2 regions of the Sphingomonas sp. NY01 genome follow, and region 1 is predicted to be linked to the other one. Evidence: predicted binding sites of a transcription regulator. Region 1 holds the regulator's gene; the other holds the start of a gene.

Region 1 (7,593 bases):
TCTGGTCGGCTACGCGCCGCAGGGCTGCACCTTCGTGGCCGAAAGCGGCCTCACCAGCCGTGCCGACCTCGATGCGATGGCGCAGCACGGCATCCACTGCTTCCTGATCGGCGAAGCGCTGATGCGGCAGGCCGATGTCGAGGCCGCGACCCGCGCGCTGGTCGGTTGATGCCGGGGCTGACGCATATCGACGCGGACGGCGCGGCCCGCATGGTCGATGTCGGCGACAAGGCGGTGACGCAGCGCCAGGCGGTCGCGTCGGGTCGCATCACCATGTCGCGGCAAGCGGCCACCGCCATTGCCGAGGGTCGCACGAAGAAGGGCGACGTGCTGGCGGTCGCCCGCGTCGCCGGCATCATGGCGGCCAAGCGGACCAGCGACCTGATCCCGCTCTGCCACCCGCTGCCGCTGACGAAGATCGAGATCGATCTGGCGCTGGACGACAGCGGCGTCACCGCCACCGCGACCGCCGCCACGGCGGGGCAGACGGGGGTGGAGATGGAGGCGCTGACCGCGGTGTCCGTCACGCTGCTGACGCTGTACGACATGGCCAAGGCGCTCGACAAGGCGATGGTCCTGTCCGATATCCGCCTCCTCGCCAAGCAGGGGGGCAAGTCGGGCGACTGGGTCGCCCCTGTGGGCGCAGCTGCTCAGATTTCGTAGCAGAACCCGTCGCGCGCAGCGGCCGCCTGCCCGGCCCGACCGCTCATCCGCGCATGCAGCCGCCGGATCGTGTCACTGCCCGTGGTGGTGAACAGCGCCGGCACCGCGGCATGCACCATGCAGGCCAGCCCGCCGCCCAGCATCGCCAGCCCGAACCGGCTCGCGGTGCGCGCATGGTCGAGATAGCTTTCACCCACCGCACGCGGGTGCCGGGCGAAAACGGTATCGAGAACGGAAAGGGCTCGCATCGGCTTCTCCTTGGGCGGATAGGATATCGCATCCGTCCATCAGGGATCAACCACGGACCCTTGCCGCCCCGACGCCGTTCTCCCCCGGCCGCTTTGCGAAGGATATCGCCATTTCCGCCGCCACCCCGCTCGTTCCCGTCACGCAGGCACAGGCACGCCTGCTCGCGCTCGCCGTGCCCGTGTCCACCGAAACGCTGCCGCTGCGCGACGCGGCGGGTCGCTGGGCCGCGGCCGACATCGTCGCCGCCCGCACGCAACCCGCGGCCGACCTGTCGGCGATGGACGGCTATGCGATCCGCTTCGACGACATGCCCGGCCCGTGGCAGGTGATCGGCGAAAGCGCCGCCGGGCGCCCCTTCGACGCATCGGTCGGCGCACGCCAGGCGACCCGTATCTTCACTGGCGCCGCCCTGCCCCCCGGCACCGATACCGTGCTGATCCAGGAAGAGGCCGGGCGCGACGGCGCCAGCCTGACCCTCACCGGCGAAGGCCCGGCGCACGCCGGACGCAACGTCCGCCCCCGCGGGCTCGACTTCCACACCGGCCAGCGGCTGGTCGCCGCGGGCGAGCGTCTCACCCCCGCCCGCATCGCCGTCGCCGCGACGGGCGGGGTCGCCGTCCTCCCCGTCCGCCGCCGCGTGCGCGTCGCGATCGCCGCCACCGGGGACGAGCTGGTCGCGCCGGGCAGCGACGCCAGCGGCCTTGCGCTCCCCGAATCGAACGGCGTCATGCTCGCCGCGATGCTGGGCGACCTGCCGGTGGAGATCATCGACCTCGGCATCCTGCCCGACGACCTGGACGCGCTGACCCGCGCCTTTGCCGGCGTGCGCGCCGACCTGCTCGTCACCACCGGCGGCGCCTCGGTCGGCGATCACGACCTCGTCCGCCCCGCGCTCGCCGCGGCCGGTGGCACCATCGACTTCTGGCGCATCGCGCTGCGCCCCGGCAAGCCGATGATGGCCGGCCGGCTTGGCGACGCGCTCGTGCTTGGCCTGCCCGGCAATCCCGTATCCGCCTTTGTCACCGCCATGCTGTTCGTGAAGCCCCTCGTCGCCGCCTTGGCCGGCGCCGCCGACCCGCTCCCCCGCCCGGCCCTCGCCCTGCTCGGCGAAACCCTCCCCGCCAACGGCCCGCGCACCGACTATCTGCGCGCCGAACTCCGCGACGGCCGCGCCTACGCCTCCACCATCCAGGACAGTTCCATGCTCCTGACCCTCGCCCGTTCCACCTGCCTGATCGTGCGCGAGCCGCACGCCCCCCCGGCACAGGCGGGCGACTCGGCGGAAATCCTGCCCCTCGCTTGACGCAAGCCGAAACGTTCCTTATAAGTTCCACGTCTGTTCTGGACGGAGGTTCCGCGATGCTCACGCGCAAGCAGCACGAGCTGATCTGCTTCATCAATGACCGGTTGACGGAGACGGGCGTGTCCCCGTCGTTCGAGGAGATGAAGGACGCGCTCGACCTCAAGTCGAAGTCGGGGGTCCACCGCCTGATCTCCGCGCTGGAGGAACGCGACTTCATCCGCCGCCTGCCCAACCGCGCCCGCGCGCTGGAGGTGCTGCGCATGCCGGAGCGCCCGGCCGAGCCGAAGGCGGCTGCGGCACCGGCGTCGCCCGTCGGCACCACCGCGCCCGCCGCCGCCGCCAGCCCGATCCCGGCCAACGACGTGCTGGAAATCCCGCTGCACGGCCGCATCGCCGCCGGCCTGCCGATCGAGGCGTTCGAGGGGTCCTCGACACTGGCCGTCCCGGCCGCGCTGCTCGGCTCGGGCGAGCATTATGCGCTGGAGGTATCGGGCGATTCGATGGTCGAGGCGGGTATCCTCGATGGCGACTACGCTCTGATCCGCCGCACCGAAACCGCGCGCGATGGCGAGATCGTGGTCGCGCTGATCGACGACAGCGAGGCGACGCTGAAATATTTCCGCCGCGAGGGCGCGATGGTGCGGCTCGATCCCGCCAACCGCTCCTATGATCCGCAGCGTTATGCGCCCGCGCAGGTTCGGGTGCAGGGCAAGCTGTCCGGCCTTCTCCGCCGCTACGACTGATCGCGGCGGAACATGACCGCGCCGGTCCCGCCGATGTCGCACGCATCGCGAGACCGGGGCCGGTCATGCGATTATCGTACGCGCCTTCCCCCGCGTCACCATTTGGCCGCGCAATTGTAGCGATCCGGTAACCAAATCACGTCACCAGCCCCGCCAAAGGGGCGCAATGTCGCCCCATAGGGGGACGACGATCATGACCGCACATATCTGGCGCGCCGGTGCCGCATCCATCGCGCTTCTCGCCGCGCAGCACGCCACCGCCCAGGTCGCCGACACGGCAACGCTGGTCGCCGACAACCCCGCTCCCGGCGGCGACGGACAGGACATCGTCGTCCTCGGCTTCGGCCAGACCCGTCAGGTGCAGACGATCACCGCCGCCGATCTGGAACGCCTGCCGCCGGGTACCTCGCCGCTGAAGGCCGCCGCCAAGCTGCCCGGCGTCAATTTCCAGTCCGCCGACGCGTTCGGTGCCTATGAATGGTCGACGCGCATCTCGCTGCGCGGCTTCAACCAGAACCAGCTCGGCTTCACGCTCGACGGCGTGCCGCTCGGCGACATGAGCTATGCCAACGTCAACGGCCTGCACATCAGCCGCGCGATCATTTCCGAAAATATCGGCAGCACCACCGTTGCGCAGGGTGCGGGCGCGCTCGGCACCGCCTCGACCAGCAATCTGGGCGGCACGCTGCAGTTCGAAAGCCGCGCCCCTGCCGACACCGCCGATCTGGTCGCCTCCGGCACCTATGGCAGCAACGACACGGTTCGTGCCTTCGTCCGCGCCGATAGCGGCGATCTGGGGGGCGGGCTCAAGGGCTATCTGTCTTATGGCTACCTGACCACCGACAAGTGGAAGGGCTTTGGCAGCCAGCGCCAGCATCAGGCGAATGCCAAGCTGGTCAAGGAGATGGACGGGCTCGGCAGCATCACCGGCTTTGTCAATTTTTCCGACCGGCGCGAGATCGACTATCAGGATCTCAGCCTCGGCATCATCGCACGCCGCGGCCTGCGGAACGACAATATCGGCAACGATTATCCGCTGGCGATCCGCATCGCGCAGGTGTTCAACAACCAGAACGCTCGCGCCGCCAACCCCGCCGCCGCGCTGCCCTTCCCCGGTGCCGGTCTCGCCTTCCCCACCGGCATCGGCACCGTCGACGACGTCTATTTCAACGCCGCAGGTCTTCGCCGCGACTGGCTGGGCGGCCTCACCTTCGACATGCGCCTCGCCCCCACCCTCACCCTCACCACCACCAGCTACTACCACCACAACAAGGGCCAGGGCTCCTGGATCACTCCCTATCTCGCCACCCCGGCCGGCGCACCCGACGATGCCGGCCAACCCATCACCGCCCCCGCCCCGCTGTCCTACCGGACGACCGAATATGGCATCGACCGCGCCGGCAATGTCACGCGCCTGGCCTATGACCTGGGCCCCAATCGCTTCGAAGTCGGCGGCTGGTACGAGAGCAACACCTTCCGCCAGGCGCGGCGCTTCTACGGGCTGGCCGGCGGCACCGTGCCGAACCGCGACGTACTCCGCTTCCAGGACAATCCCTTCGCCACCCAGTGGAACGGCAAATACGATACCGAGACGCTGCAATATTTCATCGCGGACTCGCTCGATATCGGCCGGCTGACGATCAACGCCGGGTGGAAGGGCACGCGCGTGCGCAACCAGGCGAACCTCCTGACCGGTACGCTCGTCGCTGGCCGGATCGAGTCCAAAGACTGGTTCCTCCCGCAAGCCGGCCTCGTTTTCCGCCTCGGCTCGGGCGCCGAAATGTTCGGCAGCTATTCGGAAAACATGCGCGCCTTCGTGTCGTCCGCCACCTCCGGCCCGTTCGCGACCACCCAGACCGGCTTTGATGCGATCCGCGGCACGGTGCGCCCCGAAACCTCGAAAACGGCGGAGGGCGGCGTGCGCCTGCGTCGCGGCGGGCTGCAACTGTCGGCGGTCGGCTATTATATCGACTTCTCGAACCGCCTGCTCGTCTTCGCCAACGGGTCGAGCATCCAGGGCAATCCGCCGACGCTCAACAATGCGGGCGACGTCGAAAGCTACGGCGCGGAGGCATCCGCCTTCTACAGCATCCCCACGACGCCCTTGTCGCTGTTCGCCAGCTATTCCTACAACCGCGCCACCTATCAGGACGATGTCCTGAGCGCCGCCGGCGCCGTGCTGTCCCCGACCGCCGGGCGCACCGTGGTCGACACGCCCGAACACATGGCCAAGGGCGAGATCGTCTATGACGACGACCGCTTCTTCGCCCGCGCCGGCGTCGACTACATGACCAGGCGCTATTTCACCTATCTGAACGACCAGTCGGTCGGCGCCCGTGCGCTGGTCGATGCCAGCATCGGCTACCGCTTCACCGACGCGCCCGGCCTCCTGCGCGGCTTCACGATCGAGGCAAGCGTCACCAACCTGACCGATAAGGACTATATCTCCACCATCGGCACCAACGGCTACACCGCCAGCGGCGACAACCAGACGCTGCTCGCCGGCGCACCGCGTCAGTGGTTCGTCACGCTCCGTCGCGGCTTCTGATCGCGGCCGGGGGAGATGCGGGAACGATCCGCCTCCCCCGGCGCTGTTGGCCGGAACGCCATCAGGAGAGAAGGCCATGGAAGACAATCGCGTGTGGAGCTTCGAGGAAAGCCTCTGGACCGCCGACCATGAACATTATGCCGAGTCGATCGACGACGAATGCCTGATGGTGATCCCGCAGCCGCCCTATGTGGTCACCGGCGCGCAGGCGGTGGAGGCGGTGTCCAACACCCCGCGCTGGAGCAAGGTCGCCTTTTCCAACCAGCAGATTGCCCGCCCGCAGGAAGGGCTGATCGTCATCGCCTATCACGTCCGTGCCGAGCGCGAGGGTGAGCAGCCCTACGAGGCGCATTGCACCAGCACCTATCGCCGTCTGGCGCATGAGGACTGGAGCGTCATCCAGCACCAGCAGACGCCGCCCCTCGCCGCCAGCGTCGAGCAATAGGCCGCCACCGCCGGGGGGTGTCAGATCCCCCCGGCGATCACCACCCGTCCCTCGGCCTCCAGCGCGGTGGTCAGGTCCGCCAGGCACCGGTCGACCAGTGCCGCATCCGGGCTGCGCACGACGAAGTTCGCCCCCGTCCGCCCTTCGCGGAAGAAGGGATAGCTGCCGATCGATACGCCCTCATGGGCCTTCTCGGCGCTGCGCAGCATGTCGGCGACCTCGCTTTCCGCCACCCAGCAGCCGATCGTCCCCGACACCACCGGCCGCCCGCCCTCCAGCGTGCCCGTCAGCCGGTCGAGCATGCCCGCGGTGATGTGCGGCACCCCGGCCATGATGAAGATGTTCTCGACATGGATGCCCGGCGCACCCGACACCCGGTTCTCGATCAGCGTCGCGCCGTCCGGTACCCGCGCCATCCGCGCGCGCGCCTCGGTCAGCCCGCCGCGCGTCGCGTAATAGGCCTCCAGCACCGCCATCGCCTCCGGGTGGTGGACGACGCCCACCCCCAGCGCTTCGGCAATCGCATCCACCGTAATGTCGTCATGCGTCGGCCCGATCCCGCCGGTGGTGAACAGATAATCGTTGCGTGCGCGCAACGTATTCACCGCCTCCACGATCGCCTCCGTCCGGTCGCTCACCACCCGCACCTCGGCCAGCCGGATGCCCTGCACGTTCAGCCAGGTCGCGATCTGCGCGACATTGCGGTCCTGCGTGCGGCCCGACAGGATTTCGTCGCCGATGACGACCAGTGCCGCCGTCCAGATGCGTTCTTGGGTCATGGCCCCTGCCATAGCCTCGCAAAAGCGTCGCCGCCACGCTATATCGCGCGCCATGACCGACTATGTGACCGTCTCCCCCGATGCGCCGGAAGGGCGCACCGGCGCGATCAAGCTCCATGGCCCCGCCGCCTTTGCCGGCATGCACAAGGCCGGGCGCCTTGCCGCCGAAACGCTCGACATGCTGGTGCCGCACATGGTCCCCGGCGTCACCACCGGCGAGATCGACCGGCTGATCTACGACTTCGTCACCGCCAATGGCGGCTATCCGGCGACGCTCGGCTATCGGGGCTATACGCACTCCACCTGCATCTCGATCAACCATGTCGTCTGCCACGGCATCCCCTCGGAAAAGCCGCTGAAGTCGGGCGACATCGTCAATGTCGACGTCACGCCGATCGTCGATGGCTGGCACGGCGACACCAGCCGCATGTACCTGATCGGCGACGTACCGCTAAAGGCGCGCCGGCTGGTCGAGATCACCTATGAATGCCTGATGCTCGGTATCGAGCAGGCGCGGCCCGGCAACCATATGGGCGACGTCGCCCATGCCATCCAGCGCCATGCCGAGCGGCACCGCTACGGCGTCGTCCGCGATTTCTGCGGACACGGCCTCGGCCAGCTCTTTCACGACGCGCCCGAGGTCGTCCATGTCGGCCGCCCCGGCACCGGCCCCGAACTGCGCCCCGGCATGATCTTCACCATCGAACCGATGATCAACATCGGCCGCCCCGACGTGAAGCTGCTCGACGACGGCTGGACCGCGGTAACCCGCGACCGCTCGCTGTCCGCGCAGTTCGAACACTCGATCGGCATCACCGAAGAGGGTTGCGAGATCTTTACCCTCTCCCCCGCCGGCCACACCA
Region 2 (7,593 bases), 820 kb from region 1:
GCTTGCCCGCTCGCTGGCGCGGCCGATCGTGCGGCTGACCGGCGTCATGGACACGCTGGCGCGCGGCAATCACGGCGTCACCGTCGCCGACGAGGCGCGCGGGGACGAGATCGGCGTGATGTCGCGCTCGGTGGTGGTGTTCCGCGATGCCGCGGTCGCCAAGGCGCGCGCCGATGCCGAGCAGCAGATGGTGGTCGATCAGGTCGGCGCCGCGCTGGCGCAACTCGCCGAATCCGATCTGCGTGCCCGGCTTCAGGACTTTCCGGCATCCTATGCCTCGCTGGAACGCGACTTCAACACCGCCGTCTCGCGCTTGTCCGCAGCTTTGGCGGGTGTGCGCGGCAACACCAGCGGCATCGCCGCCAGCACCGCCGAAATGCATGCCGCCACCGACGACCTCGCGCGCCGCGCCGAACAACAGGCGGCCAGCCTGGAGGAAAGCTCGGCCGCGATCAACGAGATCGCCGGTGCCGTCCGCCAGACCGCCGATCAGGCGCGCGCCGCCGAGACGATCGTGCACAAGGCGAGCCGCGACGTGAACACCAGCGAGGAGATCGTGCGCCGCACCGTCGCCGCGATCGGCGACATCGAACGCTCGTCCAACGAAATCGCCGAGATCATCGCGCTGATCGACGGATTGTCCTTCCAGACCAACCTCCTCGCGCTCAACGCCGGGGTCGAGGCGGCACGCGCCGGCGAGGCGGGTAAGGGCTTCGCCGTTGTCGCGTCCGAGGTGCGCGCGCTGGCCGAACGCTCGGCAGAAGCGGCGCGCGACATCAACGCGCGCATCACCGCCACCGTGCAGCGCGTGCGCAGCGGCGTCGACCTGGCGCAGCAGACGGACCAGTCGCTGCGTGCGATCACCACCGGCATCAACGAGATCGCGACCTTCGTCACCGCCATTGCGGGCAGCGCGGGGGAGCAGGCGGCCAGCATCCAGCAGGTGAACCTGGCGATCGGCGAGATGGACACCGCGACGCAGGCGAATGCGGCGATGGTCGAGGAGGTGACCGCCGCCGTCCGCGCCCTGACCGACGAGACCGGCATGCTCGAACAACAGGTCCACCGCTTCCGCGTGGACGACCAGGACGCCCCGGCGCCCGTCGCCCCGCGTGCCCCAGCGCCGGTCGCGAAGATGCCGTCACCACGCACCGCCCGCCCGGCGCGCGTACAGGGCAACGCCGCCCTGAAGCTCGACGACGACGACTGGAGCGCGTTTTAGGATGGGGATGACGAGGGTGGCCCATCCGCCACCCTCGTAACGCAGGTGATCGCTTCCTATCTTCCGGCTCTGGCCTCCCGAGCGGAACGGAAGTAGAACTCGCCTCATGTCCCTGACCAAGATTTCGGTGCGCGGCGCGCGCGAGCATAACCTCAAGGATGTCGATATCGACATCCCCCGCGACACGCTGACGGTCATCACCGGCCTGTCGGGCTCGGGCAAGTCCAGCCTCGCCTTCGACACCATCTATGCCGAGGGGCAGCGCCGCTATGTCGAGTCGCTGTCGGCCTATGCGCGCCAGTTCCTGGAGCTGATGCAGAAGCCCGACGTCGATCATATCGAGGGCCTGTCGCCCGCCATCTCGATCGAGCAGAAGACGACCAGCCGCAATCCGCGCTCGACGGTGGCGACCGTCACCGAGATCTACGATTACATGCGCCTGCTCTGGGCGCGCGTCGGCATTCCCTATTCGCCCGCCACCGGCGAGCCGATCGCCGCGCAGCAGGTCAGCCAGATGGTCGACCGGGTGATGGCGCTGCCGGAGGGGACGCGCCTCTACCTCCTCGCCCCCGTCGTGCGCGGCCGCAAGGGCGAGTATCGCAAGGAGCTGGCCGAGTGGCAGAAGGCGGGCTTCACCCGCGTGCGCATCGACGGCGAGCTTTACGACATCGAGGAAGCCCCCGCGCTCGACAAGAAGTTCAAGCACGACATCGAGGTGGTGGTCGACCGCCTCGTCGTGCGCGGCGACCTTGCCACGCGCCTTGCCGACAGTTTCGAGACCGCGCTGAAGCTGGCCGACGGCCTCGCCTATGTCGACCCGGCCGATCCGGTCGAGCCGACCACGCCCAAGTCCGCGGTCCTCGGCGACCATGCGCCGCCGGGCCGCATCGTCTTTTCCGAACGCTTTGCATGCCCCGTCTCGGGCTTCACCATTTCCGAGATCGAGCCGCGCCTCTTCTCGTTCAACGCGCCACAGGGCGCGTGCCCGGCCTGCGACGGCCTGGGCGAGACGCTGCTCTTCGACGAGGATCTCGTCGTCCCCAATCACGACCTGTCGATCAAGAAGGGCGCGGTCGTGCCCTGGGCCAAGTCCAATCCACCCAGCCCCTATTATATGCAGGTATTGGGCAGCCTCGCGCGCGAGTTCGGCTTCGCGCTCGACACCGCCTGGAAGGATCTCGACCCCAAGGTCCAGTCCATCATCCTGCACGGCACCAAGGGCAAGGCGGTCACGCTGACCTTTGTCGACGGCAAGAAGTCCTATGACGTGAAGAAGCCGTTCGAGGGCGTGATCGGCAACCTCAACCGCCGCATGCTCCAGACCGAGAGCGCCTGGATGCGCGAGGAACTGTCCAAATACCAGTCCTCCAAGCCTTGCGACACCTGCCACGGCGCCCGCCTCAAGCCCGAGGCGCTGGCGGTGAAGATCGCCGGCAGGGACATCGCACACGGCACCCGCCTGTCGGTGGTCGATGCGCTCGCCTTCTTCACCGACATGCCGAACCACCTGTCGGACCAGCAGCGCGCGATCGCCGAACGCATCCTGAAGGAGATCGTCGAGCGGCTCGGCTTTCTCAACAATGTCGGCCTCGATTACCTGAACCTCGACCGTACCTCGGGTACGCTGTCGGGCGGTGAGAGCCAGCGCATCCGCCTTGCCTCGCAGATCGGCTCCGGGCTGTCCGGCGTCCTCTACGTGCTCGACGAGCCCTCGATCGGCCTGCACCAGCGTGACAACGACATGCTGCTCGCCACGCTCCGCCGCCTGCGCGACCTCGGCAACACCGTGCTGGTCGTCGAGCATGACGAGGATGCGATCCGCACCGCCGACTACGTCATCGACATGGGGCCGGGCGCCGGCGTCCATGGCGGCGAGATCGTCGCGCACGGCACGTTGAAGCAGCTGCTCAAGTCGAAAACTTCGATCACCGCCGACTACCTCAACGGCACGCGCGAGGTCGTCGTCCCGCCCAAGCGGCGCAAGGGCTCGGGCAAGCAGCTGACCGTGCACAATGCCACCGCCAACAACCTGACCGGCGTCACCGCGTCGATCCCGCTCGGCACCTTTACCTGCATCACCGGCGTGTCGGGTTCGGGCAAGTCGAGCTTCACCATCGACACGTTATATGCCGCCGCCGCACGCCAGTTGAACGGCGCGCGCATCCTGCAGGGCAAGCACGACAAGATCACCGGGCTTCAGCATCTCGACAAGGTCATCGACATCGACCAGTCGCCGATCGGCCGCACCCCGCGATCGAACCCGGCGACCTATACCGGCGCCTTCACCCAGATCCGCGACTGGTTCGCGGGGCTCCCGGAATCGCAGGCGCGCGGTTACAAGCCCGGCCGCTTCTCCTTCAACGTAAAGGGCGGGCGGTGCGAGGCGTGCCAGGGCGACGGCGTGCTGAAGATCGAGATGCACTTCCTCCCCGACGTCTATGTCACCTGCGACGTGTGCCACGGCGCGCGCTACAATCGCGAGACGCTGGAGGTGAAGTTCAAGGGCAAGTCGATCGCCGACGTGCTCGACATGAACGTCGAGGATGCCGCCGCCTTCTTCGTCAACGTGCCGCCGATCCGCGACAAGATGGCGATGCTGGTCGAGGTGGGCCTGGGCTATGTCAAGGTCGGCCAGCAGGCGACGACGTTGTCGGGCGGCGAGGCGCAGCGCGTGAAGCTCGCCAAGGAACTCGCCCGCCGCGCCACCGGCAACACGCTCTACATCCTCGACGAGCCCACCACCGGCCTGCATTTCGAGGATGTCCGCAAACTGCTGGAGGTGCTCCACGCGCTGGTCGAACAGGGCAACACCGTGGTGGTGATCGAACATAATCTGGATGTGATCAAAACCGCCGACTGGATCGTCGACCTGGGACCGGAAGGCGGCGTCAAGGGCGGTGAGATCGTCGCCGCCGGCACCCCCGAAACCGTCGCTGCGGAGCCCCGCAGCTACACCGGCAAATATCTGAAGCCGTTGCTCGACAAGGGCACGCAGGCCCAAGCCGCCGAGTAACATCTAATCCCTCTCCCCTCCGGGAGCATCAGGTAAACAGCGCCCCGCGCTGTTTAGTCCATGCCGGGGGCATGGACGACCTGATGCTGGAAGGGGCCCGCTGCCGCTAGGCAGTGGGAAGGGTGAGGGGCAGACCAGCAGTGTAGCGCTGCCTGGCAACCCCTCACCCTCCCCACGGCTACGCCGCGGGTCCCCTCCCTCTCCCCGCGGGGGAGAGGGCAAGTGCGCCTCGACCCATCGTCCCCCCACGACGACCCGTGCCGGCCGCCAGCCAATCCCGCCATGTCGATGCATCAAACCCCTCCCACCCGCGTTCTTCCACCCGCAAGCCATCACCGTGGAGGAAGAATTGAGCATCTTCGGCAAGATCAAGACCGCCATTTTCGGCGAACACGGCCCCCTTGGCGGCCAGTTCAGCGGGCGCAAGACCACCCCGCCGCAAACCACGGCCGCGGAGTCGCATCCCGCCAGCCCGCCGCCGCCCCAGGCACCGTCGAGCCCCGCCGCCTCCGCCACACCCGCCGCCGCCGCTCCCGCGCAGGCGGTCGATGTAGAGCAGGTGCTGACCGGCATCGCCCAGTCCAAGGGCAATCCGAACCTCAACTGGCGGACGTCGATCGTCGACCTGATGAAGCTGCTCGATCTCGATTCCAGCCTCGACAACCGCAAGGAACTGGCCACCGAACTCGGCTATAGCGGTGCCAAGGACGGCTCGGCCGAAATGAACATCTGGCTGCACAAGGCCGTGATGCGTGAGCTGGAAAAGTCGGGTGGCCGTGTGCCGGCCAGCCTGAAGGACTGATCGCCGCCGGGCGCCTCGCCCGAAAGGGGCGGGGTGCCGCCGGAACTTCATCCCCCGACGGCCCGTTCGTGGGGCTGTTACGGAAGGAAAAATCCATGCCAAACAAAACCTTGGGTCGCTCGGCCGGCCTTGGTCTCGGCGGCTTTGCGGTGGCGGCCATTGCCTGGGTCGTCGGCACCCGCTTTGTGCCCGAACTGCCCCCCATCCAGCCGGCCGCCAAGCGCGACACCGACACGGCGAGCAGCGCCACCGGCGGCACTGCCGCACCGCTCGGCGGTGACCGCGATCCGCGCACCGCGCTCGATGCCAATCTGCCCAGCGGCCAGGCCGAGGCGGAAAAGCATTTCCATAACCAGACGCCCAATCCGGCCGCCGAACACGTCCCCACCGACCTGATGGGCGACCGCCACCCCGGCAACACCGATCGCGCGGTCGCGGCCTTCCGCCCCGATCCCACCGCGACCCCGACGGAGCAGGAAAAGGAGGCGTTGCGCCCCGCCACCGGTCCGGCCCCGACGCTGGTCGCCGATCGCGGCAGCGGCTTTTCGGAAGGCGCCGGCGCCGCCTGACGGCCGGGCAGGGGTCGCGACACCGCGGCCCCGCCAAGGAGAGGATGTTCCCATGAACTACAAGACGATCAGCTTCGGCCTCGGCCTGTTCTCCGTGGCACTCGGCCTGGCCGAAACGCTGGCACCAAAGCGCATCACCAGCGCGCTGGACAGCGAAGGCCATGAAACACTGGTGCGCAATTTCGGCCTGCGCGAGCTGGCCGCGGGTGCCGCACTGCTCACCGCCCCGGCGGCCGCGACCAATGTTTGGGGCCGTGTCGCCGGCGACGCGCTAGACATCGGCGCGCTCGGTCTTGCTGCGCGTTCAAATCCGCGCAACGGCGCCGTCTGGGGCGCGCTCGGCCTTGTTCTCGGCATCACGCTGGTTGACCTGCTCACCGCCCGCGGGCTGGATGCGCAGACGGGCAAGACCTCCCCCCGCCGCGAACACGCGACCATCTAAGAGCAAGCTGCGGCCAATCCGATCCACCCCGCTCACCCTCACCCTTCCGCGGCTGCGCCGCTCCCTCCAGCATCGGGTCGGTCATGCCCCCGGTATGACCTGCACAGTGCGGGGCACTGTTCACTCGATGCTCCCGGTGAGAGAGGGAGAAGACGCGGCAGGCGGCAAAGGACGAGGACGACCACGTCTGATCGAATTCGACCCTAACCTCCCCGTTCGTCTCGAGTAATCGTCGAGTAGCGGCAAAGCCGCGTGTCGAGACGATGTATCGAGAGACATGCCGCCGCGTGCGGCGCAAACTCGACACGCTCCGTCTGCGCTATCCGACACGAACGGGCCGTGCCGCCGCCCTGCCGCAACGCCAAGCGTCCTGCCTGTAGCTAGAGCGGTTTCCGACCGATCTGCGTCATCGTGATTGCATCAGGAAGGCTGCTGGCTAGGAGCGGCGCGAAGCAGGGGCTGGTCTGCCCCTGCGAGCGTCGCGACGACGTCCAGCGGCCTTCCTGATGCAACCCCTTCGGGGCGGGCCGATTTTTGGCCCAGGGCCACGTCGCTCGTCGGTCACGATGCCCCGGCATCGCTCCGCTCCTCGCTTCTTGCCCTGAACCAAAATCGGCTCCGTCACGATGGCGCAGATCGGTCGGAAACCGCTCTAGCGTCGGATATGGGACACTTTCATGCGCTATAGCATCAGGCCTTCAACCTGATCCGTTCGTGCTGAGCGAAGTCGAAGCACAGTCACGTGCGCACAGCCTTCAACGTCGCTCAAGGCCAAGCGGATGTCGGGTCAGGGTTCGAGCATGATGCTTCAAGGTGCCGGGATGCCGCCCCTCACGTCAGCGAGGATTTGCGTGGCACCGTCTCGTCCGCCTGCGGCTGCCCGCGGTCCAGCGTGTCGCTCGGCCGCCGTGCGTCGCCGTCCTGCTGATGCTCGGTCGACAGGTTGGGCCGCTCCGTCTCGGTCGTCGGCTTGATCGCGTCATCGTCCATGATCTGGCTCCTCCTGGACCTTCAACCGCCAAGCTGAACGAAGTCTCCACGACTGCCACAGCCTGCGACACTTTTGCGGGAAAGTCGGGACAGGTCTGCGACGAACGGCGCCCATATGGTCATCAGGCCAAGATCACATGGCCGCGTAACCAAGGAGTAGACCCATGAAAGCCATCATCGCCGCCACCCTCGGGTTCGCCGCGCTGCTCCCCGCCGCCGCACAGGCCCAGCGTTGGGAGCCGATCAACGCACGCCAGGCCAATCTGGAGCGGCGCATCGATCAGGGCATTCGCGCCGGCACGCTGAACCGTCGCGAGGCGGATCGCCTGCGCGTTCAGTTCCGCGATCTCGATCGGCTGGAACAGCGGTATCGCCGCAGCGGCGGTGGCCTGACCCGCGCCGAGCGGACCGATCTCAATCGTCGCTACGACGTGCTGTCGCAGCGGGTCCGCTTCCAGAAGCAGGATCGCCAGCAGCGCCGCTGGTAAAGCGCGGCAGCGGCTGGCCGACATCCCGCCACCGGTCGAGGATCTGCCCGGAGGCGGGCAACCGGTC

The links. Region 1 encodes LexA, which represses DNA repair genes until DNA is damaged. Its sites were predicted from a motif close to GTTCCNCNCTTGTTCT; they were not measured.
Region 2: uvrA (excinuclease ABC subunit UvrA) is a predicted target of LexA. The motif match lies at 1,306-1,321, and genes of this name have one in related genera.

The regions. Positions count from the first base shown of each region.
Region 1 is NZ_CP101722.1:1,408,137-1,415,729, reverse strand. Features, by position in the region: gene trpC (indole-3-glycerol phosphate synthase TrpC) at 1-169, shown strand, start outside; gene moaC (cyclic pyranopterin monophosphate synthase MoaC) at 169-663, shown strand; gene NPJ82_RS07030 (DUF6356 family protein) at 651-911, opposite strand; gene NPJ82_RS07025 (molybdopterin molybdotransferase MoeA) at 1,022-2,215, shown strand; gene lexA (transcriptional repressor LexA) at 2,272-2,958, shown strand; gene NPJ82_RS07015 (TonB-dependent receptor) at 3,152-5,506, shown strand; gene NPJ82_RS07010 (DUF4440 domain-containing protein) at 5,583-5,951, shown strand; gene NPJ82_RS07005 (molybdopterin-binding protein) at 5,972-6,730, opposite strand; gene map (type I methionyl aminopeptidase) at 6,783-7,593, shown strand, end outside.
Region 2 is NZ_CP101722.1:585,858-593,450, forward strand. Features, by position in the region: gene NPJ82_RS02895 (methyl-accepting chemotaxis protein) at 1-1,222, shown strand, start outside; gene uvrA (excinuclease ABC subunit UvrA) at 1,329-4,235, shown strand; gene NPJ82_RS02905 (DUF3597 domain-containing protein) at 4,585-5,037, shown strand; gene NPJ82_RS02910 (hypothetical protein) at 5,133-5,606, shown strand; gene NPJ82_RS02915 (hypothetical protein) at 5,659-6,048, shown strand; gene NPJ82_RS02920 (hypothetical protein) at 6,880-7,038, opposite strand; gene NPJ82_RS02925 (hypothetical protein) at 7,203-7,526, shown strand; gene NPJ82_RS02930 (cell wall hydrolase) at 7,453-7,593, opposite strand, start outside.